DNA from 3 places in the Xenorhabdus sp. XBWT genome. Region 2 is predicted to be linked to each of the others. Evidence: predicted binding sites of a transcription regulator. Region 2 holds the regulator's gene; each other region holds the start of a gene.
What was found. The regulator PurR, encoded in region 2, represses purine synthesis genes. The targets are predictions, from matches to a motif close to CANGCAAACGTTTGCNTG.

Region 1 (10,225 bases), 1.6 Mb from region 2:
TAAGTGCTTTTATCGCCTTGATAATCATGTTTCAGAGAATTTTGCCAAATACTGTAGACATACATATCGCCGATTTTATAATCACCAAAGGCTTCGACAATAGGGGAGAGCGTTTTCTCAGGATCGACTTTATTTCCGGATTGGAAGTAAAGGCTGGTATCAATTGATTGAAAATTAACGAAATCATCGGCTTGTACCGGTGACGAAAAAAGAAAACATAATGAAATGACAGGTAACATTGCACTTATTGTTGTCATTGATGTGAATAGATTGTTTATTCCTTGCTTCCTTCGAAATGACACTGAGTTTCTCCTCGTTATTTTATAGGGACTTAGGTAAATCCCTCTTTTATCCCATAAACTAACTTTATACTTAGTAAAGTACCAGTATTAAAACCAGCACTTGGTTGTCCGGAGTTTTGCAATCTTCTTCAACGATTTTATACCATAGATTCTTATTATTTAAAAAATAATATAATAAGATGCTGATATTAATATAAGAGTCTTATTAAAAATAAAATGAATAATTTTTAGAAGATGAGATTATATATTTTACCTTTAGCATGATGTTACATATCAATTATCTATGGACATGTAGCAGGTATTAATGAAGTGGTGAATTTCACCACAACAGGTGAAGCTTATTCAGTAAAATCACGATAGGTGATTTCCTTAATTATGAAATAGATCAAACAACAAGAACAATTGTGGATACTCTTTCCAGAGCATTATCAAAAAATAAAAACTATTGATATACCCAGTGTTGTAAGCGGTAAGCTATTTCAATGCGTTACCGCTTCCTTACGGTTTTCTTCAACTTAATTTATTTTGTACCCATTTCAGCCCACTTTGATACTCTTCGGGTAATAATGGGATCAAACTTTCCAAAGTCGTTTTCAATACATCCCTGTCGGAATGAACCAGATTCAGATGCCCAACCTTACGTACAGGACGAACTTCCTTTTCATACCAATGTAAATGAACCAGCGGCAAATTCAGCCATGCTGGATTTATCTCTGTACCGATCAGATTAACCATAATGGATGGCAAAAAGATTTCTGGCTGAGGCATAGGCAGATCTAAAATAGCCCGTAAATGAAGTTCAAATTGACTAATTGAAGCTCCGTTCTGTGTCCAGTGGCCGCTATTGTGAACCCGCGGTGCCAGCTCGTTGATCAACAAGTCATCGCCAACAATAAAACACTCCATCGCCATAACGCCGACATAATTCAAATGATCCATGATAGCGGATAGCATTTTTTCTGCCCGCCGCTGTAATTTTTGATCTGTGTTGGGTAAGGCAACACTGGTACGCAGAATTCCTTCCTGATGCAGATTGTGGGTTAATGTATAAAATACAGATTTACCTTGGGCATTACGGGCTCCAACCAGCGACACCTCCCCAGAAAACGGAATCCCTTGTTCTGCGATACATTCACCGTAAATTTCAGGGGATAATTCCGATTCATCACCCGGTCGAATACGCCATTGACCACGCCCATCATAACCGCCCGTCCGACGTTTAACGATGATAAAGTCACCTAATTCAGCAAACAGTTGTGGCCATTGGCTTGGGTCGGAAAGAAGTTTCCACGGCGCTGTCGCCAAGCCCAGAGTATCCATAATCTGTTTTTGTGGCAGGCGATCTGCCAGCTGTGGAAAAATATCGCGATTGATAAAAGCCTTGTGGTGCGCTAATTCACGAGTTAGCGGCGTTTCCGGCCAATGTTCAATTTCTGCGGTGATGACGCTGCTCTGATAAGGTACGGCTTCCGGTTCTGCGTCCAAGCCAACGGGATACACAGTAATCCCCAATGGTTCACCTGCCTGGCGTAACATTCGGCCTAACTGACCACTTCCCAATACACAAACAGGTTTCATGCGTTCTCCCGTGGATAGGGGTTATCCAAAACATCCTGTGTTTGTGCCTGACGCCAATCTGACAACCGTTTAAACACCATATCATCATGTAAAGCCAACACTTGTGCTGCAAGCAGTGCTGCATTTGCCGCGCCGGCCTTGCCGATAGCCAGCGTACCAACCGGAATGCCCTTTGGCATTTGCACAATCGAATATAGGCTATCAATCCCACTCAGTGCGGCACTCTGCACTGGAACACCAAACACAGGCACTAAAGTTTTGGCAGCCAGCATGCCCGGTAAATGTGCTGCGCCACCTGCACCTGCGATAATCACCTCAAAACCATTTTCTTTAGCTTGTTCAGCAAAATGAAAAAGTTTATCAGGTGTCCGGTGTGCTGAAACAATTTCAACATGAAAAGGGATCGTCAGGGCGGTCAAAATATCGGCTGCGTGTTGCATTGTCGCCCAGTCACTTTTTGAACCCATGACAATGGCGATTTTGGCGTGTGGCTGCGTTGGTATTGTTGTAAAAGAGATCACTGCCGTAGAAGTCATTTTTGCGGGATCAGAGCCGGTCGTCATAAATCAGATGCTCCTGTATTGGGTGTCTACCAGAACAAAGATGGTGGTTAAGAAGGGGGATCATATCACGCTGACTTCATAAGGAAAACGTTTGCGTTGTTTACTTTATCGATTTTTTCCAAAAAATTAAGAGGGATTAAAAAGGAAAATATATCAATTCAATGGAAGTTTCTGTCACCTTGAACATTGAACCTTGGTCATGCCATGCGCCTAATACACCGCGATGTACGGTTTTGTCACCCATTTTAATATCATGGATTGCCGCGCGATGGGTATGACCGTGAATCATCCAATCTGTTTGATATTGTTTGAAGTATTCGATAACCGCTTGTTGATTGACATCCATAATGGCTTCGGATTTCCGGGTATTGGCGTATTGGCTACCCACACGCATTTTGGCAGCGATTTTTAATCGGATAAATAAAGGCAGAAGTAAAAATAACCGTTGAATCCACGGAGTATGTACCCGTTTACGATACTGTTGATAACCGATATCATCTGTGCATAGTGTATCGCCATGCAGGATCAGAACCCGTTTGCCATACAATTTGAGCACTTTTTCCTGTGGCAGCAAGATCAAACCACTTTCTCTGGCAAAGCGGGACCCAAGCAGGAAGTCTCGATTACCATGAATAAAATAACAGGAGATACCTTTTAGCTTCAATTCATGGAGTGCTTGCGCGATTTTGGTGTGTAGTGGGTTGGGATCATCATCACCAATCCAGTAATCGAAAAAATCACCGAGAATATAAAGACTTTCAGCCTGAATCGCATCTTCACGTAAAAAACGCAGAAAACCGGCAGTAATTGCCGGCTCTTGCTCACTGAGATGCAAATCTGCAATAAACAGTGTACTCATCTAACGATTAACTCTCAGTTATTCACTGACAGTCACACGTTCAATGATCACATCTTCATGTGGGACATCTTGGTGCATACCGCTGCGACCAGTAGAAACAGCTTTGATTTTATCAACCACATCCATGCCTTCAACGACTTCAGCAAATACGCAGTAACCCCAGCCGTCTGGACGCTCTGAACGGAAGTTCAGAAAATCGTTATCTACGACGTTGATGAAGAATTGGGCAGTTGCAGAGTGTGGATCATTAGTACGAGCCATTGCGAGAGTGCCGCGGCTGTTTTTCAGACCATTATTAGCTTCGTTCTTGATAGGAGCGTTAGTTGTTTTCTGTTTCATGCCCGGCTCAAAGCCGCCGCCTTGAATCATGAATCCATTGATAATACGGTGGAAAATTGTGTTGTCATAAAAACCTTCGGAACAATAACTCAAGAAATTTTCAACAGTTACAGGTGCTTGTTCTTCGAATGTTTTGATTGCAATATCGCCAAAATTGGTGTGGAAAATCACCATAATAGAAATCCTGATAATAGTTTTGGTTGACCCTGTATTTTAGGGGTTCGGAGAAACGTTGTTATATCATATCTGAGATAGTGAGTCAGTATTCGAAACAGTATCAGGTAAGGGCTGGCTTACGGTACTTGCAATGTATTGCATATCAAGGTGAAATACCTTATCTGATTTTAATATCTTAGTTTATCTCCCATGGGGTTCAAATTGCGGTCAACAAAGCTGCAACTCGAAGACGACGGGTATAATTTATATCGCTGATAAAGAAGCCCATAATCAGCAAATTCATTTGATTTTATTACACGTACATCAATTTTTACGGAAAACCCACTGATGCTAAAAATTTTCAATACTCTCAGCCGCCAAAAAGAAGAATTTAAGCCGATCCATGAAGGAAAAGTGGGCATGTACGTGTGTGGCATCACCATTTATGACTTGTGTCATATTGGTCACGGTAGAACGTTTGTTGCATTTGACGTGATTACCCGTTATCTGCGTTACTTGGGGTACGATCTGACCTATGTTCGTAACGTTACTGACGTAGATGACAAAATTATCAAGCGTGCAATTGAAAACAATGAAAGCTGCGACGATTTGACCACACGCATGTTGGCAGAAATGCACAATGACTTTGATGCGCTGAATATCTTGCGTCCAGATTCAGAACCTCGTGCGACACATCATATATCCGAAATTATTGAGATCACCGAAGAGCTGGTTAAGCGCAGACATGCTTATATTGCCACTAATGGCGATGTGATGTTTTCCATTGATACCAATCCTGTTTACGGCCTGCTTTCCCGTCAGGATTTAGAACAATTACAAGCTGGGGCACGTGTTGAAATCGCAGATGTAAAACGTAACCCAATGGATTTCGTATTGTGGAAAATGTCCAAGCCGGGTGAACCTAGCTGGGAATCTCCGTGGGGTGCAGGCCGCCCGGGTTGGCATATTGAATGTTCTGCCATGAACGGTAAGGCGCTTGGTCACCATTTTGATATCCACGGTGGTGGTTCTGATTTGATGTTCCCGCATCATGAAAATGAAATAGCGCAGTCTACTTGTGCTCATGACGGCCCTTACGTCAATTACTGGATGCATTCTGGCATGGTCATGGTGGATAGAGAGAAAATGTCCAAATCATTGAATAACTTTTTTACTATCCGTGACGTGCTGAAATATTACGATGCTGAAACGGTGCGTTACTTCTTACTGTCCGGCCACTATCGCAGCCAGTTGAACTACACGGAAGAGAACCTGAAACAGGCACGTACTGCCCTTGAGCGTCTCTATACCTCCCTGCGTGGTACAGATATAACGGTTCAGCCTGCTGGTGGAAAAACGTTTGAAGCGCGTTTCATTGAAGCAATGAATGATGATTTCAACACGCCGGAAGCATATTCAGTCCTGTTTGATATGGCTCGTGAAATCAACCGATTGAAGACAGAAAGTATGGCTGCGGCAAATGGTCTGGCGGCTGAACTGCGTAAGCTGTCGGGAGTTCTTGGCCTTTTGGAACAAAAGCCAGAACACTTCTTGCAGGGTGGGGCACAAGCGGACGATGATATTGCTCAAATTGAAGCGCTGATCAAACAGCGTAATGATGCTCGTAAAAATAAAGAGTGGGCATTGGCAGATGTGGCGCGTGACCAGTTAAATGAAATGGGAATAGAACTGGAAGACGGCCCACAGGGAACAACATGGCGTCGCAAATGACTGATTGTTTATTAGCTGAAATTTGAAATACCCCTTGAACCGCCCTTGATATGGGCGGTTCAGCTTTTATCGCGTTTACGTTTTTACAGTGATATTTTTAGTTGTAATACGTGGACGGAATAAAAATAGGCAGATTTATCGATGAGCATTCAGATATGCAGGATAAAAAGCACTTCCAGTGTGATACGTAGTTTTCCCTGACGTTTTATCTCGTTTCATGGCAACAAAAGAAGAATTGATTAAATGTTCAGGTAGTTGATCTGTGCTATCACTGGAAGCAGGATTAAGAAGAGAAATTTTTACTCTGCGTTTAGAGTTACTGACTTTATAAGACAAACCCAACAACCTTCTTGCAGCTCTATTACTTAACATAATTAACTCCGTTTCAGTTGTACGTAATCTTCTGAGTATAGCAATTTATTAGAAAACCAAAACATTTCAGCCATGCTTATTTATTAATATATCGTCAGTGTCACATATCCTGAGGATGAAACCAGATAAATTGATTTTCTGAAATCGAGAAAAAAGAAATTATGGAGAAATCACTTTTGGTCGAGAGGGTACGGTGTGGATACCGTAGGTATAAATGAAGAGATAATAAGAAAGTCTGTGAAATATAAATATAAATATAAACAATAACATGATGACAACCAATTATTGCTGAAAGGGATGTGAAAGTCTGAACCCATAGCGTCCCTTTGGGGAGAGATCAATGACCCCTTCTATGAAGGGGGATTTTTATTAGGCATACCAGATATGCTAAAGAAGGTTTCGGTGCTGATTATTCAACTTTCAACCTTTAAACTTTGTTTGCAGTAACTCGTCGCATCCACAATAAAGTCAGTACCAATACTGTCAGTGGCAAGCCGTGGAATATCAGGATTACTATGGAAGGTGGCAGCCAGACGTAGAATGGTGCGACCAGTAGCATTCCTATTCCAAAGCCAGTCATTTGTAATAATGTCAGCAAGCTGAAAATCGGCAGGCGTAAACTTTCCGGTTCGCTTTGCGCTCGGGATATCAGGCTGACCTCTGCAATTCCATCTCCAATTCCTGCCCAGATGGCAAATAGTAGCAACCAGAATATGCTGCTTTGCTGGAAGGTAAGGATAAATCCTGTCGACATCAGGGCAACGCCGATAAAGAAAAGTTTCTCCATTTTTAGTAGATCGCGGCTACGCAGTAAATAGCTCGCTAATCGCGCGCCACTGAATTTCCCTATCGCCCATGTCGCCAGTAATAATCCCATTGTGGTACTGGCGTTATCGGGGGTAAGGAGTTTTGAGATAATGGGGAAACCCACGTTATGGGCGGCGCTGCCCAGTGTATCAGCCAGACTGAGGAACAGCATTCCTGCCAGCATTGGCACACTACGTAAACCTTGGCGTAAATTTCTCCATTCATTACCAAGTTCTCTTGAGTTTTTCCTCTCCGGTAAGGAAAGGAAACGCAGGGGCATAATCAGGATCGCAGCCAGCAGGTAAGTGATAATATTGACGATAAATACTATTTCATAACCGCTGCTTGCGACCAGTAACCCTGAAACCAGACTGCCAAATACGGCCTCCGTTGCAGCAACGGAGGTTAGCCAGGAGTTTGTTGAAATACGTTGGGAAGCATGTACCCAGTAGGGTAGTTGGCTGTTTAGTCCGATAGCGAACATGGAGTTGCCTAAGCCAATCCCGAAGGCGATCACTGGTAAGATCGGTAATTGTTGCGAAACAGGGATCACCAATAACAGGGATAGTAAAATGACGCGCACGAGATCAAAAAAGACCAGCGGCCATCTTCCCGCAAATCGTCTGAAAAATGGGGTTCCGATCAAACTGGCAATAATGCCGCCCGCAACACGACAGGCAAGAAAAATACTGACGTGCATGACGCTGTTACTGAGCAGATATACATAGGTGGAGAGCGCCACCATATTCAGGAATGCGCCAAAATCGGAGACGAATCGGGCACTGACGATAAATAAGGCATTAAGACCAGACCAACGCAAATTCAAACTATTTTCCTGGCTTGACATTATTATTAGCTCTCTTGTTGTTCAGGAAGCTGCCGGAAGGTCACCAGCAATAGATCCCGAAAAGCCGCGTTTGTAGGAGATATTTGCCGAACATTGCTTGCTTGATGATAAAGTTGTTTATCGTTTATTGCGAGTGTTTCAAGAAAGTGTCCCATAGCGCAGTGTAACAAGGGCGGAGCTTCATATTCTGTTGCGTGAACTTCGGAAATCACCGGTTCGGTATTGTGGCTTTGGATAAAGTGCATAAAGATCCAATCCTGACCGTCTTGGTGAATACCGGAGGTTGTCGGACTTTCGTTACCGGCCTATGCTTTTACGCGAAATTGGTGAATATCAATTGCGTAGAGGTTTTCCCTCGTTAATTGATCACCTAAAATCGTAATGTCTGTTGCAAGTATGTGCTGCATGATGGGATCAGTGATGAATTCCTCTTCAGCATAACTGAGTTGATTAACTCCTTGTTTATATTCAATATCATAGGTGATGGATGAGCGATATTCAGTGTCCCGATTGAGTTGAAGCGGATTTTTTTGAGCAGGATGATAATAATAGCGCAGGATACGCCTTTCCCTATGAGTATAGTCTTTAAAGTTTTGGTCTAAGGCCAGATTATTCCAATGATCTTTGAACGTTTTCATCGCCTTTGGAGCAAAGGAAATCAATTCGCTGAAATGAGGAATGTGGCAATAATGCTCATTCATCAAACGTGCCGATATATCTGCAATTTGCATATTCTGGTTACCTTATGGAATAGGGACGATATGGAGAGTCTCTTCACTATCATTGATACCGCGCAGGAAGGGCATATTGGAAAATACGATTGGTACAACACTTTGGATACGGCGCACGGCAGCTTGAAATTCTTCACTTAGCTCAAGTGGATGACAGATATGGACGCCAAAGGCATTGATGTGATGCTTTTTTAATGTCTCTATGAGGGCATCGGTAATACGGTATGGATTAAATGTCAGTGCTCGGGAATGAACGCGGATTAGCAAGTCTTCTCTTATTTCCCTGATAGCGGCTAACGATTCATCTAATTTGTTATCTGTCAGCATCAAGGGATCGCCGCCGCTTAAGATCACTTCTTCCACCGAAGGTGTATTTTTGATGTAGTCGAGAGATTGTTGAAAGGAACTACGACCTGCATTTGATTTACCTGAATCGACCTTTAATGTCCGTAATGCTTCAAAGCAGAATTGACAGTAAGAGTTACAGGCATTCACCATCCGCAAAATTACGCGATTGTCATATTTATGCTGGCAGATGGGGGTTTTCATCTCTTCATTGAGTTCCCAGTTCTCGGATTCACCATCATAGCCATTGAGTTTTTCTTCATTCCAGAATGGAACCACTTGCCGCCAGAGTGGATTTATCGTGATATCGTCAGATTGGCTGGTGGCTAGAATTCTGCTGAGATAGTAGGGCGTGATTTGCATTTTCTGACCCTGCAAATTTTTCTGAATACGTTGAGTTACTTCATCATTCCATCCACCACAGGCGGTACGTAAATAAACCAATAACCATTTAAATACTATGGTTATCATCGTATTTGTTTTTAATCAAATTAATGTTTTTAGTTTGATAGGTTGGAGGGTATTTACGAAATTGATATATCAAATGTTGATATTAATGACTGTTTTTTTGAAAGTATCCAGTGTGATACATATGGCAAATAAGATATTTGGAATAGAAAAATTTGGCAGGGATAAATGTTGAAATGGGGGAGAAAGACGGATGAATATTTAATAGAAACATTCATCCGATATTAGAGATTATTTAGCCAAATACTTCTTGATGCTATTTTGAATGCCCGCTGCATCCAATCCTAAATCAGCGTGCAGCTCTTGTTGTGTTCCTTGTGGGATAAAATAATCTGGTAAACCAAGATTTAATACCGGAACTGACTGTTTCTCCTGCATCAAAAGCTCGTTAACACCACTACCCGCGCCGCCCATAATGGCGTTTTCTTCCAGGGTCACCAGTAAATTGTGGCTGGCTGCCATCTCAAGCGTCAGTTCTTTATCCAGCGGTTTAACAAAACGCATATCGACAACAGTTGCATTCAGATTTTCGGCTGCTTGCAGTGCATAGGGTAGCAATGTACCAAAGTTCAGGATTGCAATGCGCTCTCCCTGACGGCGGGTTATGCCTTTGCCAATGGGTAATGCCTCCAACGGCTGGAATTCAGCGCCTGTTCCTGTGCCGCGAGGATAACGAACGGCAGCCGGGCCTTCTTGATAGTGATGCCCTGTATGCAGCATTTGGCGACATTCATTTTCATCGCTGGGAGCCATGACCACCATATTCGGGATACAACGCAGGAATGAGAGATCAAATGCGCCTTGGTGGGTCTGCCCATCTGCACCAACAATGCCGCCACGGTCAATGGCAAACAATACAGGCAGGTTTTGGATGGCGATATCGTGGATCACCTGATCATAAGCACGTTGCAGGAAGGTGGAATAGATGGCGACAATCGGCTTGTAGCCACCGATAGCCAAACCTGCAGCAAAGGTAACAGCATGTTGTTCAGCAATTGCAACATCAAAATATTGTTCAGGATATTCGCGGGAGAAACGCACCATGCCGGAACCTTCTCGCATGGCTGGGGTGATTGCCATCAGTTTTTTATCCTGATCTGCTTCTTCACACAGCCAGTCACCGAAGA
Region 2 (10,225 bases):
ACTGAAAATTTAGATTTCGATAGTCTTCAAGGATAATTTTTACATTTAGATCCTTACAGCGTTCTTGCGCATATTTCTGTTGTTCAGCTGAGATTGTGACTCCAGTAACAGATACACCGTAGTTTTTTGCAGCATAAGCCGATAACCCACCCCATCCACAACCAATATCTAATAATGTCATCCCCGGGGATAGTTGTAGTTTTTCACAAATTAGACGGAGCTTGTGGGATTGAGCTTCTTCCAGAGTATTGGCATCTTTCCAGTAACCACAAGAATATTGCATATAAGGATCAAGCATTCGGGTAAAAAGGTCGTTGCCTAAATCATAATGTTCTTGACCTACAATCCAAGCTCTTTTGGGCGATTGTAAATTAAATATCCGAGCGGTAATTATCTGGAAAATATCTTTAATACGTTTTGGTATGCGATGTTCTAAACCAGCCCGCAATATTTTATGAAAGAAAATATCAAGGCGATCACATTCCCACCAGCCATCCATATAACTTTCACCCAATCCCAGAGAACCTTCTTTCAGTACTCGTTTATAGAAGTTTGGATTTTTTATATGTATATCGAAAGGTCGTTTGCCGTTGATTTCAATATCAGCTTCATGGAGCAATTCACGGGTGATCCTATGCCAGGAATCAATTATTGTATTTTTACCTTCAATGAAAGATGAACTCATATGCTCTCCAACATTTGTGTGATGGAATTTTTAGGTATCACTTTATATAAATAGCATTCCAAAATAGTGGTTCACTTCCTGACTCGTCGTACAACGAGGGTAAGGAATCTTGTAATTTGAGTGTAACACTATTATGAAAGCCTATTTATAGTTGTTTCTTATTATGTTAAAACCAAGAAGAATTATTTAGAAATAATATAAAAATCATCAAGAAAGCACAAATTACTTATTCATCCTGAAATTAAAGAGAACTTCTGTGTTCTGAAAAACCTCGAACTCCGAATTTTTTAGAATAGTGAAGTGGTATGAGTATATGAGTGAAATAGTATTTTAACAATCATCTAAGGCTACATTATGATGTAACCTTTAGATGATAATGTTCTTATTTATTATTGTGTTCGGAAATTGTTCGATTCACGTTTAATTGTTTTTTGGAATTTTGTTTTGTAGCCAATAACCTACTGCCATGGGAACAACAGTAGAAACCATAACTGTTGTTGTCGATAGAAGAGGATATTTCATAAATAGCGAGACAATCATACTTGCGACAAAACAAAGCCCTAATTGCAATGCATTTTGTAATGCGGCAGCTTTACCACTGTTCTTAGGGTAAACAGAGAGAGTATTTGCCACTGCAATCGGATAAGAGGCACCATTCATTGCAGCCATGACACAGAAAGGAATAAGAATCGCTATAAATGAAGGCTCATTGGAGATGGAAATCAAATAAATAATAACCATACTGACAGCATAACCAATCAGCAAAATTGGAAATACTGTTTCGCTTTTTACTTTTTCCAATAAGATACGACAACCATATCCACCAAACATAAACGCCAAAGTTTGCGGAATATAACTTAGGCCAATATCGGTAGGGTCATAGCCCATATTATTCAAAATTGTTGGTGAACCAGTTAACCAGGCAAAAAAGCCAGCGCTGCAAGAAGCATAAATCAATACATTTCCACTAAAAACAGGGGAGCTTAGTAATTTAAAGAAAGAAATCGTTGTTTTACCTTCGGTATTAGTTTCGGTATTACCATATTTATTGGTTAATAAAAATGTTGGAGCCAGTAGCAAGAGCGTTACTGCCAATAATACAAGGAAAATAATTCTCCAGCCATCATGCGTCAATAACCATGCCCCCAATAAAGGTGCAAGGGCAGGAGAAAGCGCAACTAAAGGCATGATCATGGCAAAAACGCGTTTGGCTTGTTCTGTATCATATCTGTCAACGACCAGAGCCTGCCAGGAAACCGCCGCAGAACAGACCCCTACCGCTTGAATAAATCTCAGTACAAGCAATTGCGTGGAATCAGTTATCCAGAGCATACCTAAACAGCTAATGGAAAACAGAGATAATCCGATAATAAGAACAGGCTTTCTTCCTAAACGGTCAGATAATTGCCCCCATAACAGCTGGGCAAAGGCAAAGCCAGCGAGAAAAATACTGAGACTCGCACTGATAGAATTTGCTGAAGTACCTAGTTCTGCTTTCATTGTGTCAAAAGCAGGCAGATACATGTCGATAGCCAAGTAACCGAGCATACTCAGCCCGGAGAGATAGAACATGAATAGAATTGAATTTTTATTTGTTTCCATTGTGTTAATAATTTGATTTGTAGTTGATAAGAGAATACCCGACTTATTCTATATGGCATGATTTTTACTTGTGAAACGGTAATATTTGCACCATTCTGTGAAAAAAATTGAAAGGAAGATATATGTGGTCTGAATACTCTCTGGAAGTTGTTGATACTGTTGCCAGAACAGGAAGTTTCAGTGCGGCTGCATCTGAGCTTCATCGAGTACCTTCTGCTATAAGCTATACAGTAAAACAACTTGAAGAATGGTTGGCTGTGTCTTTATTTGAGCGTCGTCACCGTGACGTTGATTTGACTGAAGCAGGCGCTATTTTTGTCAAGGAAGCCCGCTCTGTTATCAAAAAAATGAATCACACCCGACATCAGTGCCAACAAGTGGCTAATGGTTGGCGGGGGCAGTTAAGTATCGCCGTTGATCAAGTTGTAAAACCTGAGAGAACTCACCAATTAATTTTGGATTTTTACCGACATTTTCCTGATATTGAGCTATTCATCTACCCTGAAGTCTTTAATGGTGTATGGGATGCACTAGTCGATGAGCGGGTGGATGTCGCTATTGGCGCGACACGGGCGTCTCCTGTTGGTGAACGGTATAGTTTTAAGGATATGGGATTCATGCCTTGGATATGCGTAGCTAGCCCTGAGCATGAGTTGTCAGGTATATCAGGAAAATTAAATGATGACCAAATGCGACCTTATCCTAGCCTATGTTTAGAAGATACTTCACGTAGCTTACCCAAACGTGATACGTGGGCTTTAGATAATCAGCGACGGTTGGTGGTTCCAGATTGGAATGTTGGACTAAATTGCCTGATGGATGGACTATGTATGGGAATGGTGCCCAAGCATCATGCATTACCGTTGATCCGCAAGAAAAAACTGATAGCGCTCGAACTCGAACAACCATTACCTGATAGTCCATGCTGCTTAGCATGGTCGCAAAAAAGCCATTCACCAGCATTAAGTTGGTTGTTTGATTATCTTGGCGATAGTGAAACACTTAATGCTGAATGGTTGCAAGAAAACTAATTATCAACGACGATAGTCGATGAAAGGTCCATCCGCGACAGAACGTCGTTCAACGAGGCGTGGATGGACTTCAATCGTTTGTGCCTCTTCACGCTTGTTGACTATCCTATCCAATAACGTTGAAAAGGCCATTTGTCCCAGACGTTCTTTAGGTTGGTGAATCGTGGTCAATGCGGGAGTAAAATAACGGGCATTACGGATATTGTCATAACCGATGATAGAAATATCTTGTGGAACGCGTAGCCCCAGCTCATCAGCGGCACAGATTGCCCCCATTGCCATAACATCCCCACCGCAAAAAACAGCCGTTGGGCGATGTTTTTGATTCAGGATCTTACACATGGCCTGATAGCCGGATTCAGGCTCAAAGTCGCCTTGCACAATCCACTCATCCCGAATAGCGACATTGGCTTCTTTGAGCGCCTTGAGAAATCCTTGGTGACGTCCGCCGCCAGTATTTCTTGCCAGAGAGCCGGGAATAGACGCAATATCCCTGTGACCACGTTCAATAAGATAACGGCCTGCCAAGTAACCACCATGAAAAGCGTTATCAATGATTGCATCGGTAAAATCTCCCCGAGATTCGCCCCAATCCATGACGACCATGGGAATATTACGGTAATCTTCTAGCATGCCCAAAAGCTGCTCAGGGTATTCGGAGCACATTACCAGCAGGCCATCTACACGTTTTTGTGCCAACATGGCGAGGTAAGCTTTCTGCTTATCAATATTGTTATGAGAGTTGCATAAAATCAGGGTATAGCCTTTTCTATAGCAACTATTTTCAACAGATTCTATGATTTCAGCAAAATATGGAGCTTCACTCGACGTTGCCAACAATCCGATAGATTTTGTGTGGTTAACTTTCAAGCTACGGGCAACGGCGCTGGGAGAATAATTTAGTTCTTTAATAGCAGCCCAAACGGTAGCCTTTGTATCTTCGGCGACGAAACGGGTTTTATTGATAACATGGGATACGGTAGTGGTCGAAACACCAGCGCGTTTGGCCACATCTTTAATCGTTGCCATGATAAAAAGGACTCCTGACCTTATGGTCTAAATTTATATACCTTATCTTTCAAGCTGCTGCTTTGGTTGATAGCATCTACTTACCGATATGCTTCAACTTGAAATCTATTGGATATGGATATTTGTTAAGCGTTTGCCAACATATTTATATATAGAGTGATGGCTGGCAATAATTTAGCGATGAACCTTGAATTTTGTCTGATCTAACTCAAAAGTGAAAGTAATAATCAATGCTATAAAGAGTATAGATTCAAGATTGCTGTATGTTTTTTCAGATAATACGGTAACTGATTATACAAAATTTATGGTGTTGGGTAGTTTTACTTTGTACATTGAGGAAGTTCTATGGATACAGATCTGAAGTTGGGATTAATGGTTGCCGGTAGTGCATTAATCATGATTGTTTTTTGGGGAAGCCTTTGTATTATCTAATCAGGATCAAGAAAAAGAATTGACGTGTAACATCTCTTGCTTGAAGGGCCGGTTTTCCGGTATTCATTATTCAGTGAATGGAAGAAAGCCCGCCCTTGTTATTATAATTTGGTATGAAAATTGAGCTTATTAAGCCAAGTTTTCCTCAACAAATTTCCAGTTGACCAAAGACCAGAAATGTTCCAAATATTGAGGGCGTGCATTACGGTAATCGATGTAATACGCGTGTTCCCAAACATCAACAGTCAGAACTGGTTTATCTTCGCCGGTCAGTGGAGTGGCGGCATTAGAAGTGTTAACGATAGCCAGGCTTCCGTCAGTTTTCTTAACTAACCATGTCCAACCTGAACCAAAGTTTTTCAGGGCAGCATCAGTAAACAGCTGTTTAAATTCAGCAAAAGAACCGAAGGCATGATTAATGGTATCTGCTATTTTTCCAGTTGGTTCGCCACCACCATTTGGTGACAGGCTATGCCAGTAGAAAGTATGGTTCCAGACTTGCGCTGCATTATTGAAGATGCCACCTTCAGATGTTTTGATGATTTCTTCCAGAGATTTCCCAGAAAATTCGGTATCTTTAACCAAGTTATTCAGGTTTACAACGTAAGCGTTGTGGTGTTTACCATAATGGTATTCTAGGGTTTCTGCGGAAATGTGCGGTTCCAGGGCATTTTTGGCATAAGGTAATGCTGGTAATTCAAAAGACATTGCATGCTCCTTTTTAATATCGGGTTTTTGGCTCAACAAACCATGACTTAAAAGATACTAATCATGGCCAGAGCAAATTTAAGCTTATTATCATGTTGCTATTTTGGTAATTATCTTAACAATTTTTCTGCTAAAGAACAGAGTAAAAGATGCTGCTTAGCGGCGATCTGGTGTATAATTGAGCTGTTATACGGGCTGAATACACCCAGTGAGGGGAAAATATCGAACGCTCACTTATTTCATATCATGGCAAAAAATTTAACGTAAAAAGTTCGCGGTAGAAAAATCAGAGCAGAAAGTGGTATTCTGAATCAATCTTTTCTGATACTGAGAATAGCGCTTGCAGTTTTAAGGAAGCAATAATGATGACTACTAATATGAACACTAACACAGTTTCTGATACAACGACTCAGGAAATTATTGAAAAAATCAAACGCCAAATTAGCGAAAACCCAATTCTGTTGTATATGAAAGGTTCTCCTAAATTACCAAGCTGTGGTTTCTCTGCTCAGGCAGTTCAGGCTATATCTGCTTGTGGTGAGCGTTTTGCTTACGTGGATATTCTGCAAAATCCGGATATTCGCGCCGAGTTACCTAAATATGCTCATTGGCCGACTTTTCCTCAGCTTTGGATTGATGGTGAGCTGGTAGGCGGCTGTGACATTCTTGTTGAGATGTATCAGCGTGGTGAATTACAAACGCTGATTAAAGAAACTGCTGATAAATACCGTGAGCAGGAATAAGCATCATCATTCATCAGAACGATGAGCGAATGTTAAGCCCCATAGCTATATAAGGTATGGGGCTTATATTCTAGGGAGCTTCGTCAGTAGAGTCAGTGGAAGCTAATGGCCAGCCACCGAGCCGTTTCCAGCGATTAACCAGTTCACAGAAAAGTAGGGCAGTCCGGTCGGTATCATAAAGTGCGCTGTGGGCTTGATCACTATCAAACGGTATTTCCGCAGTAATGCAAGCTTTGGCAAGGATTGTCTGCCCAAGAACCAGTCCACTAAGTGCTGCGGTATCAAAAGTCGCAAATGGATGGAAAGGATTGCGTTTTAAACCAGAGCGTTCTGCTGCTGCCATAACAAAATTATGATCAAAATTGGCATTATGGGCGACCATAATTGCACGATTGCAGTTAGTATCTTTCATACCTTTGCGGATCATTTTGAAAATAGCATGTAATGCTGTGTATTCACTGACCGCGCCTCGCAAAGGATTTGTGGGATCAATACCAGTGAATGCCAGAGCTGCCGGATCAAGATTAGCCCCTTCAAAAGGGTCAACATGGAAATGCAGAGTATCAGCAGGCATTAGCCAACCATCTTCATCCATTTTTAGCGTGATTGCAGCGATTTCAAGTAAAGCGTCTGTTCGTGCATTAAAACCAGCAGTTTCGACATCAATGACGACGGGATAGTAGCCACGAAAGCGTCCACTTAGCATGTTTTGATCATTTTTATTAGACATCTGATTTTCAATTCTTAACTTCAGGATTTTGTTTTTAACTCTGGAATAGCGGATATTATGACAAAATTTGGGATGTCTTGCAGAAATAATGTGCTTACCCGACGAAGATAAGAAAGGGCAATAAAATATGCCCTTTTAATCTCTCTTTTATTTTCATTTTCCAAGCATTATCTTGAAATCTATAGGTGTACTAAGTAATTAGTTTCCTAGTGCATTACTGGCGCTTTTGTTTTCGATGAGTTCGATCTTATAGCCATCAGGATCTTCAACAAACGCAATGACAGTTGTTCCGCCTTTGACTGGCCCGGCTTCGCGGGTTACATTTCCACCTGAAAGTTTGATGCGTTCACAAGTTGCTGCGACGTCATCAACACCCAAGGCTATATGCCCAAACGCGGTTCCCATTTCATAGTTTTCGACACCCCAATTGTATGTCAGCTCAATGACTGCGCCTTGACTTTCATCGCTATAGCCAACAAAAGCGAGGGAATACTTATACTCTGGATTTTCGCTGGTGCGAAGTAAACGCATGCCCATCACCTGAGTGTAGAAATTAATCGAGCGTTGCATGTTGCCAACACGGATCATAGTATGGAGTAAACGCATGATTACCTCTTGATATTTATAATGTTATTATGAAACATAGCCTTATTGTGTAACTTTGCCCACTGACCGCACATGTCTGGATAAACTATAACTTGTATAGGTAAAATAATTCAATTTGTCCTTCCATTTACTTGATTTAATTATGTTACTGTTTTAGCTTTGAACTATCCTGGATGAAGGATATAAATGATAGTTTCCTCATGAAAAGCAGGTTGATGAATCTGGGTACAGGAGGATCAAATGGCTGAACAATTAGAACTTTTTGCTATTCAAAACCCTTGCCGAGGGATTTGTGAATCTGATTCCTGTGGTTTTTGCCGAGGATGTTATCGGAGCAGGGAAGAACGATTTATGTGGATGAAATTATCGGATAGTGAAAAAAGAAGAATATTTAGCTTATGTTATCATAGATATCTAAGAACATTAAAAATAAAAGGTGAAAATGGAAATATTATTCCGGAACAACCTGGTTTATTTTAGTTTTATTCTAAATAGATCAAAAAATATCTCTTATATGAATAATGGTTTAAGATGGCTTCAGGAATAAGAAATATTACCGATAATAAATGATATAATATTCATATTACATCTCTTTAATTTGACTTAAGTTGTTAAAAAATATCACTCTCGTTGACTGATTTGTATGTTTCGATAAAAATTTCTTATTAAAGAATTATTTATTGAACAATAAAGGTGCTATTTTTACATCCAATTGTTTTTTAATAATTTTTTTATTAAATTAGTGTTTTCTGTAAGAGAAAAATGATATTAATGTAAAAATATATAGATTAGTATTCGGATGGCGGTTATTCTTATAGAACTTTAACCGAGTGGAAATGTATATATTTTGGGGGATTGTATTTTTTTTGTTGATATTTAAAATCACAATAGTTTAGTTAGAAGATTATTTTATACAGTTTATATCGTTGGTGGATTAATGCGCGATTTTATTCGGTGCGCCGTAGAACTTCGCTCTTTAGGGCGACGAAGATGTCAACTTTGAGTAACAAGCCAACGCGACACTAATTAGGTAATTAGCAAAATATCTGACTCTGCTAATGTAAGCATGATATAGGGTGCGTATCCATTATTCATATGAATAAACTGATTGGATAATTCATTGATGTTATATGAGTCTCTAATTATAAGGAGGGGGTAATTGGAATTGACATTGGGATCAGACCTAGCACGTTTAGTTCGTGTTTGGCGCGCTTTAATTGATCATCGTTTGAAACCGTTGAAATTAACTCAGACACATTGGGTTACTCTATACAATATTAGTCAGCTGCCACCAGAGCAATCACAGATACAGCTTGCAAAAGCTATTGGTATTGAGCAACCGTCTCTGGTGAGAACTCTTGATCAATTAGAAGAAAAGAAACTGATTACACGTCATACATGTGCCAATGATAGACGCGCAAAAAGAATCAAGCTAACCGGAGAATCGGAAACCTTTATCAGAGAAGTAGATAGTGTTATTGATTCTACAAGGAAAGAGATCTTGGAGGGAATTACTCATGATGAGTTAATTATGCTTGCTTCTGTAATAAAAAAAATCGAAAAAAACATTAACCAATTACATAAACAGGTAATATAAAAATTAATCCGTATCTAATCGATTTCAAGTTGCAATGTGACGAAAGTGAATGGGTATAGCTGACGAAGCCGCAATTTGAAAAATGAAGGATATATAATAATAAAATCGCGGTCTAGATATTGGTCAGCCGCGATTTTTTAGTCTTGTTTATTTGAGTATTTCAGAGCGGCGATACTGTTAAAGAATCTCCGCTGTCAGCAATCCTGACACGTTGACCTTTGTTGAATACAATTTGATCCAACTTTTGTACCACGATGATATTTTTTCCGCTATCTGTATGAATTTCTAGCTCAACACCTTTCGTTTGGTTTACCGCTCCCTCAATGCCTTGACCAGCCATACCACCTGCAATAGCACCTGCGGCCGTAGCAAGTTTTTGACCAGAACCTCCACCGACAGTATTACCTAATAGCCCCCCCAAGACAGCTCCGCCAATGAGTCCTAACATATTAGGATCACCAGCGTCATTGCCTTTAATCGTGACGGGACGTACAGACAAGATAGTACCATAGGTCACAGCCTGCGCCTGTTTAGCTTGACCAATAGAATAAGTATCACTAGAAAGTGCTCCCATGTTTGCACAACCAGACAATGTGGTTACTACGACTGTACCAACCAGGAAACGTTTGAACATAATTACTCCTAATTTTATTGTCCGATAGGGACGCTTGATAATAAACTGATAATCAAGCATTCGGCTACTACTATTGTTAGCAGAGAAATAATAAATCAGCTAGCCGTTAATGACTTATATCCGTATATATAATAAATGCCTACAAATGTTTACAACAAACTCTGAAAGGAATAATTCTTGACCAAAAGTTTAGCACATTTTGTGAAGGACTCTCCAAAATTCAGATTTTATCCCTGATATTAATCAGTAAACATATCTAGTCCAAATAAATGTGTTTTATAGTTTACCTAAGATTAAATGTAATCCACATCGCTAAATGTAATCCATTCTTTAAATAGGGGAATATTTATGAAGTCAGGACGTTATATTGGTGTTATGTCTGGCACCAGCATGGATGGAGTTGATGTAATTCTGGCGGAGATTAGTGA
Region 3 (10,225 bases), 1.0 Mb from region 2:
ATGCCGGTAAATCATCAGGATTCTCTTTTATTGCCAAAAATCGGCCTTTATTGTTTGGCATTACGGCGATGGTACTGGGTCATGCAATTATGATGATAGTCATGTCACCTGCCTCAATTGCCTCGGTAGGCTATGGTATGGACGATTCAGAAACAGGTATGCTAGTTGGTGTCCATCTTGTCGCTATGTTCGCGCCCGGTGTCATCACCGGTATGCTTATATCAAAAATGGGAGCGAATAATATTATTCTCTTGGGAGCTTTTTTGAATCTTGTCGGTTTTCTGATTGGGCTGACCAATGAAACAAAAATAGTTATTCTCGGAGCGCCGTTGATCTTTGCTGGAATAGGGTGGAACTTCATGTTTTTGGGCGGAACTCATCTTATCAACAGCATGTCTGATGGTATCAATAAAGTTCGTGTTCAAGGGGCAAGTGAAACGCTTTTGGCTGCTGCATCAATGGTGTTTGCGCTTGCATCTGGGGGAATTTACGAATCACTGGGTTGGAAAGGGTTAGTTTTTGTTGTAACAGTGATGACGTTGCTGACTATTGCATTACTTTTTATTCGGATACTTTTAACATCGAAATTTGCCGGTAAACCGGATTGACTTTTTCTCTTGAAGCCCCACTGTTGTGAGGCTTTCCACTTTCATTTAAATAGCATGAGCAAGTATAAAATGAACTTATTTACCCAATCGATTTTCCCAGCGATTGGCGGATATAAGAACCCGCGCCCAATAATCCCGGTTTATCATGGGTAATCAGATAGACAGGAATATCTTGTAAATAATTTGTAAATCGGCCTTTGCTCTCAAATCCCTTGCGAAACCCCGATTTTTGGAAGAAATCAAGGAAGCGCGGGACAATTCCACCTGCAATGTAGACACCACCAAATGCACCCATATTCAGTGCTAAATTCCCGCCAAAACGCCCTAATGCGGCACAGAAAATTTCCAGTGTACGCTTGCAGATAGGACAGTTGCTACTCAGAGCGCGATCTGAAATATCACGAGGGGTAATTTCTTCTACTGGCTGACCGTTCAGTTTCATCAGAGAACGATAGATATTGACTAATCCAGGCCCTGAAAGGACACGCTCTGCTGAGACATGACCATATTCTTCCCGCAATACATTCAGCATATGATCTTCGTCCACACTATCGGGCGCAAAATCGACATGACCACCTTCACCGGGCAGGCTCATCCATTGGTTTCCCGTATGAACAAGATGTGCGACTCCCAACCCTGTACCCGCACCATAAACTGCGATTGGTCGCTTGGACTGAGGTTGTTTTCCGCCAATCTTTATCATGTCATCTGCACCCAGAACCGGAATTGCAAGGGAGACAGCGGTAAAATCATTAATGACCTCAAAACGTTCCCATCCCAGAGATGTTTTCATTTGGCTGACCGAAAAACGCCAACTGTGATTGGTCATGCTGATAACATCCTCTGTCACCGGACAAGCAATTGCGATGCAGCCATATTTGACGGCACAGTTTTGCTGTTTCAGATACTGGCGGATAACAATTTCAAGCGATGCATAATGCGCACAGGGATAGAATTCGACTGCGCTCAGTTGCCCAGTATCTACATCACATAATGCCAGCCGTGCATTTGTACCGCCGATATCGCCTACCAGAGCATAAGTTGTCATGTTTTATCTCCTTAAGTCTTATAGAAATGGTCTATATCCTAATGAACCAGTCAAAAGCCGAATTGAGGGGATTTTACACAAGGTCAGGCGTAAAGGCGTATAAAATGTATTATTAGTCTGGTAAAAGCCATTATTTAGCCTGAATTGCTCTTTTTTCAATAGGCTGGCGGCCCATGATTCACTATTATGCTCAACAATCAACCCGCGAGTCGGTGTCAGGTTAACGGTTTAATTCAAACCAAGCCCGCGTAGTCCGATAGGGTTTAACTCAGCAGGAGTAAAGCGGTTTTTCCAGTTCTTTTCATAATCTTCGTGAGGAAAATCAGCCGGAGATGTGCCATTTTTAAGTGATATGGCTACCTTATGCGCATAAGCCAGATTCCTTTCACACAGAGGAGCGGCGGGAATATACATCACATTCCCCCAGCCTTGCTGATTTACCACTGGTGCAACGGAATGGATAAGATCACAGTGCCACCAGACAGAATCACCGGCTTGCAGAGATGGAATGCTGTATAGCCCGCGGACGAGGTGGGGGTGCCATTTTTCGGAAGCTGGCAGGGCTTTACCGGAGGCAACACCGCAAAGCTCGTCATCAGGCACATCATTTAGCAAAGGACGTAACAATAAATAGGCCATCGCTTCTGGTACAGGAACAACATGCAAAAGCCCCTGATTGAGAGCCATATCCGATAGTGCCGTCCAGCCCTGAAAAGTGCGAAAAATCGAACATCGGGTTACGTTATCCAGTTCGTATTCATTCATTTCTGGGCGGTATGCTGCATCCCAAGGATCGTATTTTGTGAATTGGTTATTGAAAATATGCCTGAACACTTTTTGATAAGCAGGATGTAGCCAACGTTCCAAAGCCCCGGAATCAGTATGTGCATCAAGCCCTTTGGATGTAGTTCCTGGTGGCCGACGGCGAATGCGATCAGGGTAAATCATGCTGATATCTGGTTCAAACCAGCGTGCGCCATTCGATTCAAATTTCCACAGACGATTGAGAAAAGATTGTACTTGCGCAATTTCTTCACTTTGCCGGGCCTGCATCTGTGCCTGAGACCAATAAATGGGATAAATTTCCGGACGGGATGCTTCAAGGTTGCTGAAGTAGTTATCACCTGTGCCATGATAAACACCATCAAAATTATTTATCTCAAGATACTCAAGCATGGATTTATCCCATGCAAGTGCGGTCTGACGGGGGAAATTCTGTCTGACAACCAAACATCCACGGCGTTTAATTTTTTGTATGGTCTCTGCCGTAATTCGATTTTCTATTAAGTCCTGCCAGTGAATCTCTGGCCAAGCACTACCGATATTTTTTTCATCTTCCTGAGCGGCAGCCAGCGCTTGGTCTATTTTGTCACAAACCTGTTTGAACAAACCTTCGACATCACCAATTTGCTTGCGCATGGTTTGTTTCATATGACGAATATTCTGGTGGTAGTTATCAGGGAAGAGAGAAGAGATAAAAGATGTGTCCATAGCAGATCCTATTATGTTCATCATGACTGATGTGTTTTGGGATGTAGTAGACTCAAACTGTGGTTACAACTTCTTTTTGTTTTGATACTGAGATCAAATAATATCTTGACTATTATAAGTTATCAGCCCCATTTCATCTGCCAGCAGATCTATAGCTTTTATCACTTGGTTAGATGACCAGAGTGGCTGTGATTCAACGGATACTGTCAGCTCGTTTTCTTTAAGCCGATCGCCAAATAGCATTATCGCCTTATCACCATGTTGTTTTGATGCCCAAATTATTGCCTGAGCCGTGGGATTATCTTGGTAGATCCGGCCCGCGATTTCTTGAGTGTGGGTATAATTTTCAGCTTCGGAAAATAAAATATCTTTTGGCTCGTAGCCCCACTTCCGCAATACTCTTACATTGATATCTACAATGATGAGATCGACATCAGGCATTAGTTGGCTGTAGACAAGCGTATCCAACTTACCCAGATCAAAAGGCAGATTATTGCATCCTGCCGGCACGTCATGATAGATGGTTTCCATCACAGCAACGGCAATATTCTCACCACCATAGATAGTGGGAATAGGTTCACCTTGCGCATTTTGGCAGGGGCTGAATCTGGCGTTTCCTTTTCCTGGGTTAAACTCAGTGCCTTTGTATGCCTGATGATGAATACGTTCAATCGGACACCGGGCTTTCCAGATTCCCGTTTTGACAGTTCTTTGATTCAGGGAACTAACCGTGCAATGGCCCATCAGCTTCCTGCCTTGCCGCATTTAATACATCATTCGGGCGGTTTGCCAAAACGTCTTTTGGCTTTTCTTTTCCTAACCACGAATTAGGAGTACTAAACCAAATTGCCATGCCCCAAGATGTTTTTTTTCCATCAAAAACTTCAATAATATTTTTGATGATGGGGATCGGTAGCCCTCCTTCATCCAGTGCATATTGCGGGTATAAATCCTTTCCCTTGACTGAAACCGCAAAGATTTTTTTAGTTTTTTTCCAGCGGTTGGGAGTTGCACTGGGGTTGAGCAGAGAAAAACCCGCAGATTGACTGAGTTCATAGGCTGGAAGCCATTTTGACTCTTCAAGAATTGAATTTTTCAGTGCTTCAATCCGATCTTTTCGGTTTGATGTTCTCCAGGAGTCTTTTGAATTTTCCCCACTAATATCATCTGAATGAACATAAAATTCGGACTTGATCATCCGAGAAGGCGATTTGTCAGGGAAAGATCTGCGTTTTATGGAAGTAGCGGTATTTAACGCACTTAGCAGGGCAATACGTAGATCCCTGACATCAAGTTCTCCGGCGGTTTCTTCCGGTAATTCAACAATTAAAAAACGATCTGCTTCGTTAGGCGGTATTTCTGTGACATGAATATGCTCAATGTGTTCTTGCTGATACGAAAGAACATCAAGAAGGGAAACGTAACCTAAGCTGAGCGTTTTCTCCTTTGCTCTGCTTTTTCTTGTTACCTTGGCATTCACTCTAGACCCCTTATTGGTATTTGCATATAACGTATACCCGTCATCTTTTCTATCGTCGGTTATTTTTAATTTAAATCAATAAATTAGCTGCATAATTAGTTTGGTTATGCGCTTGGGGCTTGTTCCCCGTGTTGACACTTGAAATCGATGGGGTATAGAGATTGTTGATATGGTTTATATCAATTATATCGCAGGTTCGCACAAAATATAAACAATTGCAATGTTTCCGACAAGCAAAGCGGTAAATTGAAAGACAAAGGATATAAAATATTATGAAAATTTATATTTACTGTGGATATAAATTGGAGTTTTAGAAAATAAAATTCTTCCAGAAAGGATGATGTTTTTTGATTTTTTGTGACACTATATTTTTTTATTTAAAGGTGAAGAAAGAATTTTAATAGACGCAGTCTGCTTAAGAAGATTATTGCCCTTTATGAGAGAACGTTGGTGTTATTGCTTTCAACAAAATCAAAACCTGCTTTGTCGGGTAGTGGAATAGGAAAATCTTCAGCTTTTTGTGATTACCGCTTGATTCTCCTCCCCGATTCACTGGATAATCATCCGCCTCAAATTTCCTCACTATTTTTTTACCTGAAAAGCCAAACGATTGCGCAAGTGAATGCCTGAACCAACTAGTACAGCACTGATCTTTATTATTTAGTGACGTAATCGTTTTCGTTGGATGAGTACGGGGGAAGATAGTGATACATTTTCAATGCAAAATATTCAACATAAAGCAGGGGAAACACATGTCTGGTATGCAGGTACCAACTCAATGCAAGCTCGATAAGTATTTTAAGATTACTGAACGTGGATCGACTGTGCGTCAGGAAATTCTTGCTGGGTTGACGACATTTTTGGCGATGGTTTATTCCGTTATTGTGGTGCCGGGCATGCTTGGACAAGCCGGATTCCCTCATGCTGCCGTATTTATTTCTGTCTGTCTGGTAACCGGTGTTGGCTCATTATTGATGGGATTGTGGGTTAATCTGCCAATGGCAATTGGTTGTGCGCTTTCATTGTGTACATTTACTGCATTCAGTTTGGTTTTAGGACAACAGGTAAGTATTCCTGTGGCGCTTGGCGCAGTTTTCTTAATGGGATGCCTGTTTACACTGATTTCGGTGACGGGTGTAAGAGCGTGGATTTTACGTAATATCCCCATGGATATTGCACATGGAACAGGGATTGGTATCGGGTTATTTTTACTGCTGATTGCAGCCAATGGTGTTGGGTTGGTGATTAAGAATCCCCATGAAGGTTTGCCTGTTGCGTTCGGTTCATTGACGACTTTTCCCGTGATTATGACGCTCTTGGGGTTAGCAGCAACTATTGGATTGGAGCGGAGAAAAGTACCGGGCGGTATTGTATTGGTGATTATCACGATTTCAATTATCGGTTTGATTTTTGACCCGGCCGTAAAATATCAAGGATTTTTTAAAGTTCCCACTTTAGGGGAAGACGGTTTGTCCCTGATGTTCAGTATGGATATTATCGGCGCGTTACAGCCGGCTGTGTTACCGAGCCTTCTGGCGTTGGTAATGACGGCGATATTTGATGCCACAGGAACCATCCAGGCAGTAGCCAGTCAGGCGAACCTGTTGGATAAGAGAGGCCAGATTATCAGTGGTGGTAAAGCTCTGACCGCTGATTCTGCCTGTAGTATTTTCGCGGGAGCTATAGGCTCTTCTCCGGCTGGGGTTTACATTGAATCTGCCGCTGGAACGGCTGTTGGTGGCAGAACGGGTTTAACTGCTTCTGTCGTTGGTATTTTATTTCTATTGATTTTATTCCTGTCACCATTATCGTATTTAGTTCCTGCATATGCCACGGCTCCTGCTTTGATGTATGTCGGGTTATTGATGTTGAGTAATGTACGGAAACTGGACTTCAATGATTTTGTCAGTGCGATGTCCGGCTTGCTGTGTGCAGTGTTTATTGTACTGACTTGCAACATTGTGACAGGCATTATGTTGGGCTTTAGTACGTTGGTTGCCGGGCGTATTTTCTCAGGTGAATGGCGTAAGCTGAATATTGGAACTGTGATTCTTGCTATTGCGCTGGTTGTTTTTTATGCGGCGGATTGGGCTATTTAATTAAAATTAATTAAAAAATTGTGCGCAAACAGTCAACGTTTGCGCATTGTCCTCACGATAAAAATGCCTTCTATTTTTCAATTTGCTGATTTATGTGTTGCAACTTGAAGTTTATTGGATATACCCATCAAAATTTCCTAATTTTTCAACATGACCCCGCCGATAAGTATAAAATAGACAAATGATTCACTGGTCATTGATTCATAATGTGATTGTTTTTTGATTTTCTTTAATAACTGCAATGATTATGGTTAATAGCGCTATTATTAGGGGGAAAAAAAAGTCACAATCTCTTCACTGACGGATTTTTGGCAATTTGTAAGGGTAACATGGAAATATTCTTTACTATCTTGATCTTGATTTTGGTGGTGTCAGTTTCTGGTGTTCTTACTAAAATGATTCCGTTCCGTGTCCCCTTGCCGATAGTGCAAATAGCAATGGGAGCACTGCTGGCCTGGCCTCATTTTGGTTTACACGTTACTTTCGATCCCGAATTATTCCTCGTTTTACTTATCCCTCCTTTGTTGTTTGTTGATGGCTGGAAAACTCCAACCAGAGAATTCTTTCAGCATGGGCGTGAAATATTCATTTTAGTTTTAGTACTGGTATTGGTGACGGTTGTTGGCATTGGCTATTTGATTCATATGTTGCTGCCGAGTATCTCACTTATTGCTGCTTTTGCACTGGCGGCAGTCTTATCACCAACTGATGCGGTGGCACTGTCATCAATTGTTGGAAGAGGAAGCATCCCCAAAAATATGATGAGTGTACTGGAAGGAGAAGCATTGATGAATGATGCTTCTGGCCTGGTAGCTCTTAAATTTGCGGTGGCGATTGCCATGGGAACGATGGCCTTTACCGTCACTGGCGCAACATTGGAGTTTTTCAAAGTTGCGGTTGGTGGGTTGCTTTCTGGTATTGGTGTTACATTGGTGTACAGTAAATCACTGAGATTGATGAGCCGCTGGAGTGGAGATGATCCGGCAACGCAAATCATGTTCATGATGTTGTTGCCATTTGCCTCTTATATGATTGCTGAGCATATCGGTTTTTCAGGTATTCTGGCTGCGGTTGCTGCTGGTATGACAATCAGTAAAGCGGGCGTGATCCGCAATGCGCCATTGGATATGCGTTTACGTGCCGATAACGTATGGGGGATGCTGGCTTTCGTCTTTAACGGCCTTGTATTCGTCATGTTGGGGTTACAGTTACCAGACATTTGGGAAACTTCTGTGGCTCAGGCTGATCTTGATCCGAATGTTGAAACCTGGATGCTATTCTCCGCTGTGGGCATCATTTATGGTGCGCTGGTATTACTTCGATTTGTCTGGTTATGGCTGATGAAAAATACCAGCAAAGTGTTTATGAAAAAGAAACCACTGGAATTTGCTTCTTACACTATCCGTGAATTGTGGTTAGCTTCATTTGCTGGTGTTCGTGGAGCAATTACGCTGGCAGGTGCGCTATCTGTTCCTTTGTTCTTGCCAGATGGTGATCCGTTCCCGGCACGTTATCAGTTGATTTTCATTTCCGCCGGTGTGATTTTGCTTTCCCTGTTTGTGGGCGTTATCGCATTACCTTTGCTGCTGCGTGGTATGAAAGTCGGCGATAAGATGGCTGATCTCAATGAAATCAGAATGGCAAAAGCCGCAATGGCTAAAGTTGCGATTGTCAGTATGAATAAAATGGAAGAGCGTTTGTCTGTCAACACGGAAGAAAAACTGGATGCGGAGGTTATTAGCGAGGTTGCTTCCCGTGTTACCGGTTATTTGCGGCGTCGCACAGCCGGCACGGATGAAGCCGAGCATAATCTGATGGTTGAGGAGTTGGAACAACGCTTCCGCTTAACAGCATTAAGGGCTGAACGCGGTGAACTGTATCATCTGCGTGCAACTCGTAAAGTTAGTAATGAGACACTACAAACGCTGCTGCATGATCTTGATTTGCTGGAAGCGCTTTTAGTGGGAAAAGAACAATAAAAGTAGGTAAAAATCAATAAATCATGTGGCTGTTAACGATCACAACATTTTTATGGGCCGCTTCATTTAGCCTGATCGGGGTTTATCTTTCTGGTCAGGTTGATAGCTGGTTTTCTGTGCTTGTCAGGGTAGTCCTGGCTGCAATGGTATTCTTGCCATTTTTGCGTTGGCGTGGGTTATCGTTGAAAGTCATTACACTATATATGGCAATCGGCGCTTGTCAGCTTGGCGTGATGTATTTGTTTGTATTTCATGCCTATCACTATTTAACTGTGGCAGAATTTTTGCTGTTTACCATCATGACACCGCTCTATGTCACACTGATTTATGATTTGATGGGGCGTAATCGGCTGCGTTGGGGCTATGCTCTGAGTTCTTTGCTGGCTGTGGCGGGAGCTGCAATTATTCGATATGACCGACTAAGCGAATCCTTCTGGATTGGTTTGATATTGGTACAATTGGCAAATATTTTCTTTGCCATTGGTCAGGTTGGTTATAAGCGTTTGATGGAAGTCCATCCGATCCCGCAGCGAATCGCTTTCTCATGGTTCTATCTGGGAGCGTGTGTTGTCGCTATCATTGGTTGGTTGTTGTTTGGCGATCCGCAAAAACTACCGACAACACAGTTACAATGGGGCGTCCTGATTTGGTTAGGCGTTGGTGCATCTGGTATTGGCTACTTTATGTGGAACTATGGTGCGACCCAAGTAGATGCCGGAACACTGGCTATTATGAATAATATGCTGGTTCCGGCAGGGTTGTTGGTTAATTTCGCAATTTGGCAGCAGCACCCTGATTGGCTGAGCTTTAGCATTGGAGGCAGCCTGATTGTTGCCTCACTTTGGGTGCATCATCGCTGGATACTGAAACCTGTTTCACAAATGGCAGATTGCCCACCGCGTGCTGGCGCGCAGAACGAATAAATGTATCAATGGCAGGTTGGCGTTGTTCTCCTTCTCGGTTGGCAGCGTACAATCTGCTCCATAATCCTTCTCCCAGTGTCTGGGTTACAACTAACCCTTGCCTTTCGAATGTTTCTACTGCCCAGTGTGGTAATGCAGCAATACCCAGACGAGCTGCCACCATTTGGATCAACAATAAGGTATTATCGACAGTTTTCAATGTCGGCGTCACCCCTGCGGGTTGGAGAAAACGCCGCCAGATGTCAAACCGTTGCCGTTGGACGGGATAGATCAGCAGAGTTTCAGAAGCAAGATCCTGTGGGTGAATATCGCGTTTATTTGCCAATGGATGATCCGGTGCAACCACTAGTTTCACTTCATAGTCAAACAGTGGTGTATAGTGCAGATTGCTGTCTGCAATAATGTCTGATGTCAGGACAATATCCAGTTCCCGTTGCTGTAGTGCTGGCTGAGGATCAAATGTTACACCGGATTTAAAATCTACATTAACCTGCGGCCAACTTTCACGAAAATGCTTAAGTGCAGGCGTTAGCCATTGAATACAGCTATGACATTCAATAGCGATGCGTAGGTTAGTCTTTTCTGGCTCATAGCATT

Region 1: the regulator PurR is predicted to act here: its motif matches at 2,524-2,541, upstream of purE (5-(carboxyamino)imidazole ribonucleotide mutase).
Region 3: the regulator PurR is predicted to act here: its motif matches at 5,293-5,310, upstream of AC5JQI_RS15165 (NCS2 family permease).

The regions. Positions count from the first base shown of each region.
Region 1 is NZ_CM180990.1:874,449-884,673, forward strand. It holds gene AC5JQI_RS03815 (outer membrane protein OmpK) at 1-302, opposite strand, end outside; gene purK (5-(carboxyamino)imidazole ribonucleotide synthase) at 813-1,880, opposite strand; gene purE (5-(carboxyamino)imidazole ribonucleotide mutase) at 1,877-2,416, opposite strand; gene lpxH (UDP-2,3-diacylglucosamine diphosphatase) at 2,580-3,302, opposite strand; gene ppiB (peptidylprolyl isomerase B) at 3,321-3,815, opposite strand; gene cysS (cysteine--tRNA ligase) at 4,146-5,528, shown strand; gene sra (stationary-phase-induced ribosome-associated protein) at 5,664-5,900, opposite strand; partial or broken gene AC5JQI_RS03850 (transposase) at 6,048-6,167, shown strand; gene AC5JQI_RS03855 (MFS transporter) at 6,328-7,554, opposite strand; partial or broken gene AC5JQI_RS03860 (2OG-Fe dioxygenase family protein) at 7,560-8,285, opposite strand; gene AC5JQI_RS03865 (KamA family radical SAM protein) at 8,298-9,101, opposite strand; gene dxs (1-deoxy-D-xylulose-5-phosphate synthase) at 9,330-10,225, opposite strand, start outside.
Region 2 is NZ_CM180990.1:2,428,663-2,438,887, reverse strand. It holds gene cfa (cyclopropane fatty acyl phospholipid synthase) at 1-685, opposite strand, end outside; gene punC (purine nucleoside transporter PunC) at 1,106-2,287, opposite strand; gene punR (DNA-binding transcriptional activator PunR) at 2,410-3,318, shown strand; gene purR (HTH-type transcriptional repressor PurR) at 3,322-4,347, opposite strand; gene sodB (superoxide dismutase [Fe]) at 4,909-5,487, opposite strand; gene AC5JQI_RS10685 (Grx4 family monothiol glutaredoxin) at 5,850-6,230, shown strand; gene rnt (ribonuclease T) at 6,301-6,960, opposite strand; gene gloA (lactoylglutathione lyase) at 7,159-7,566, opposite strand; gene AC5JQI_RS10670 (DUF1289 domain-containing protein) at 7,807-8,046, shown strand; gene slyA (transcriptional regulator SlyA) at 8,726-9,163, shown strand; gene AC5JQI_RS10660 (outer membrane lipoprotein) at 9,324-9,797, opposite strand; gene anmK (anhydro-N-acetylmuramic acid kinase) at 10,146-10,225, shown strand, end outside.
Region 3 is NZ_CM180990.1:3,471,505-3,481,729, reverse strand. It holds gene AC5JQI_RS15190 (MFS transporter) at 1-608, shown strand, start outside; gene glk (glucokinase) at 688-1,656, opposite strand; gene AC5JQI_RS15180 (YbiU family protein) at 1,885-3,147, opposite strand; gene AC5JQI_RS15175 (RES family NAD+ phosphorylase) at 3,241-3,891, opposite strand; gene AC5JQI_RS15170 (hypothetical protein) at 3,872-4,627, opposite strand; gene AC5JQI_RS15165 (NCS2 family permease) at 5,380-6,726, shown strand; gene AC5JQI_RS15160 (Na+/H+ antiporter) at 7,056-8,705, shown strand; gene AC5JQI_RS15155 (carboxylate/amino acid/amine transporter) at 8,729-9,628, shown strand; gene metR (HTH-type transcriptional regulator MetR) at 9,513-10,225, opposite strand, start outside.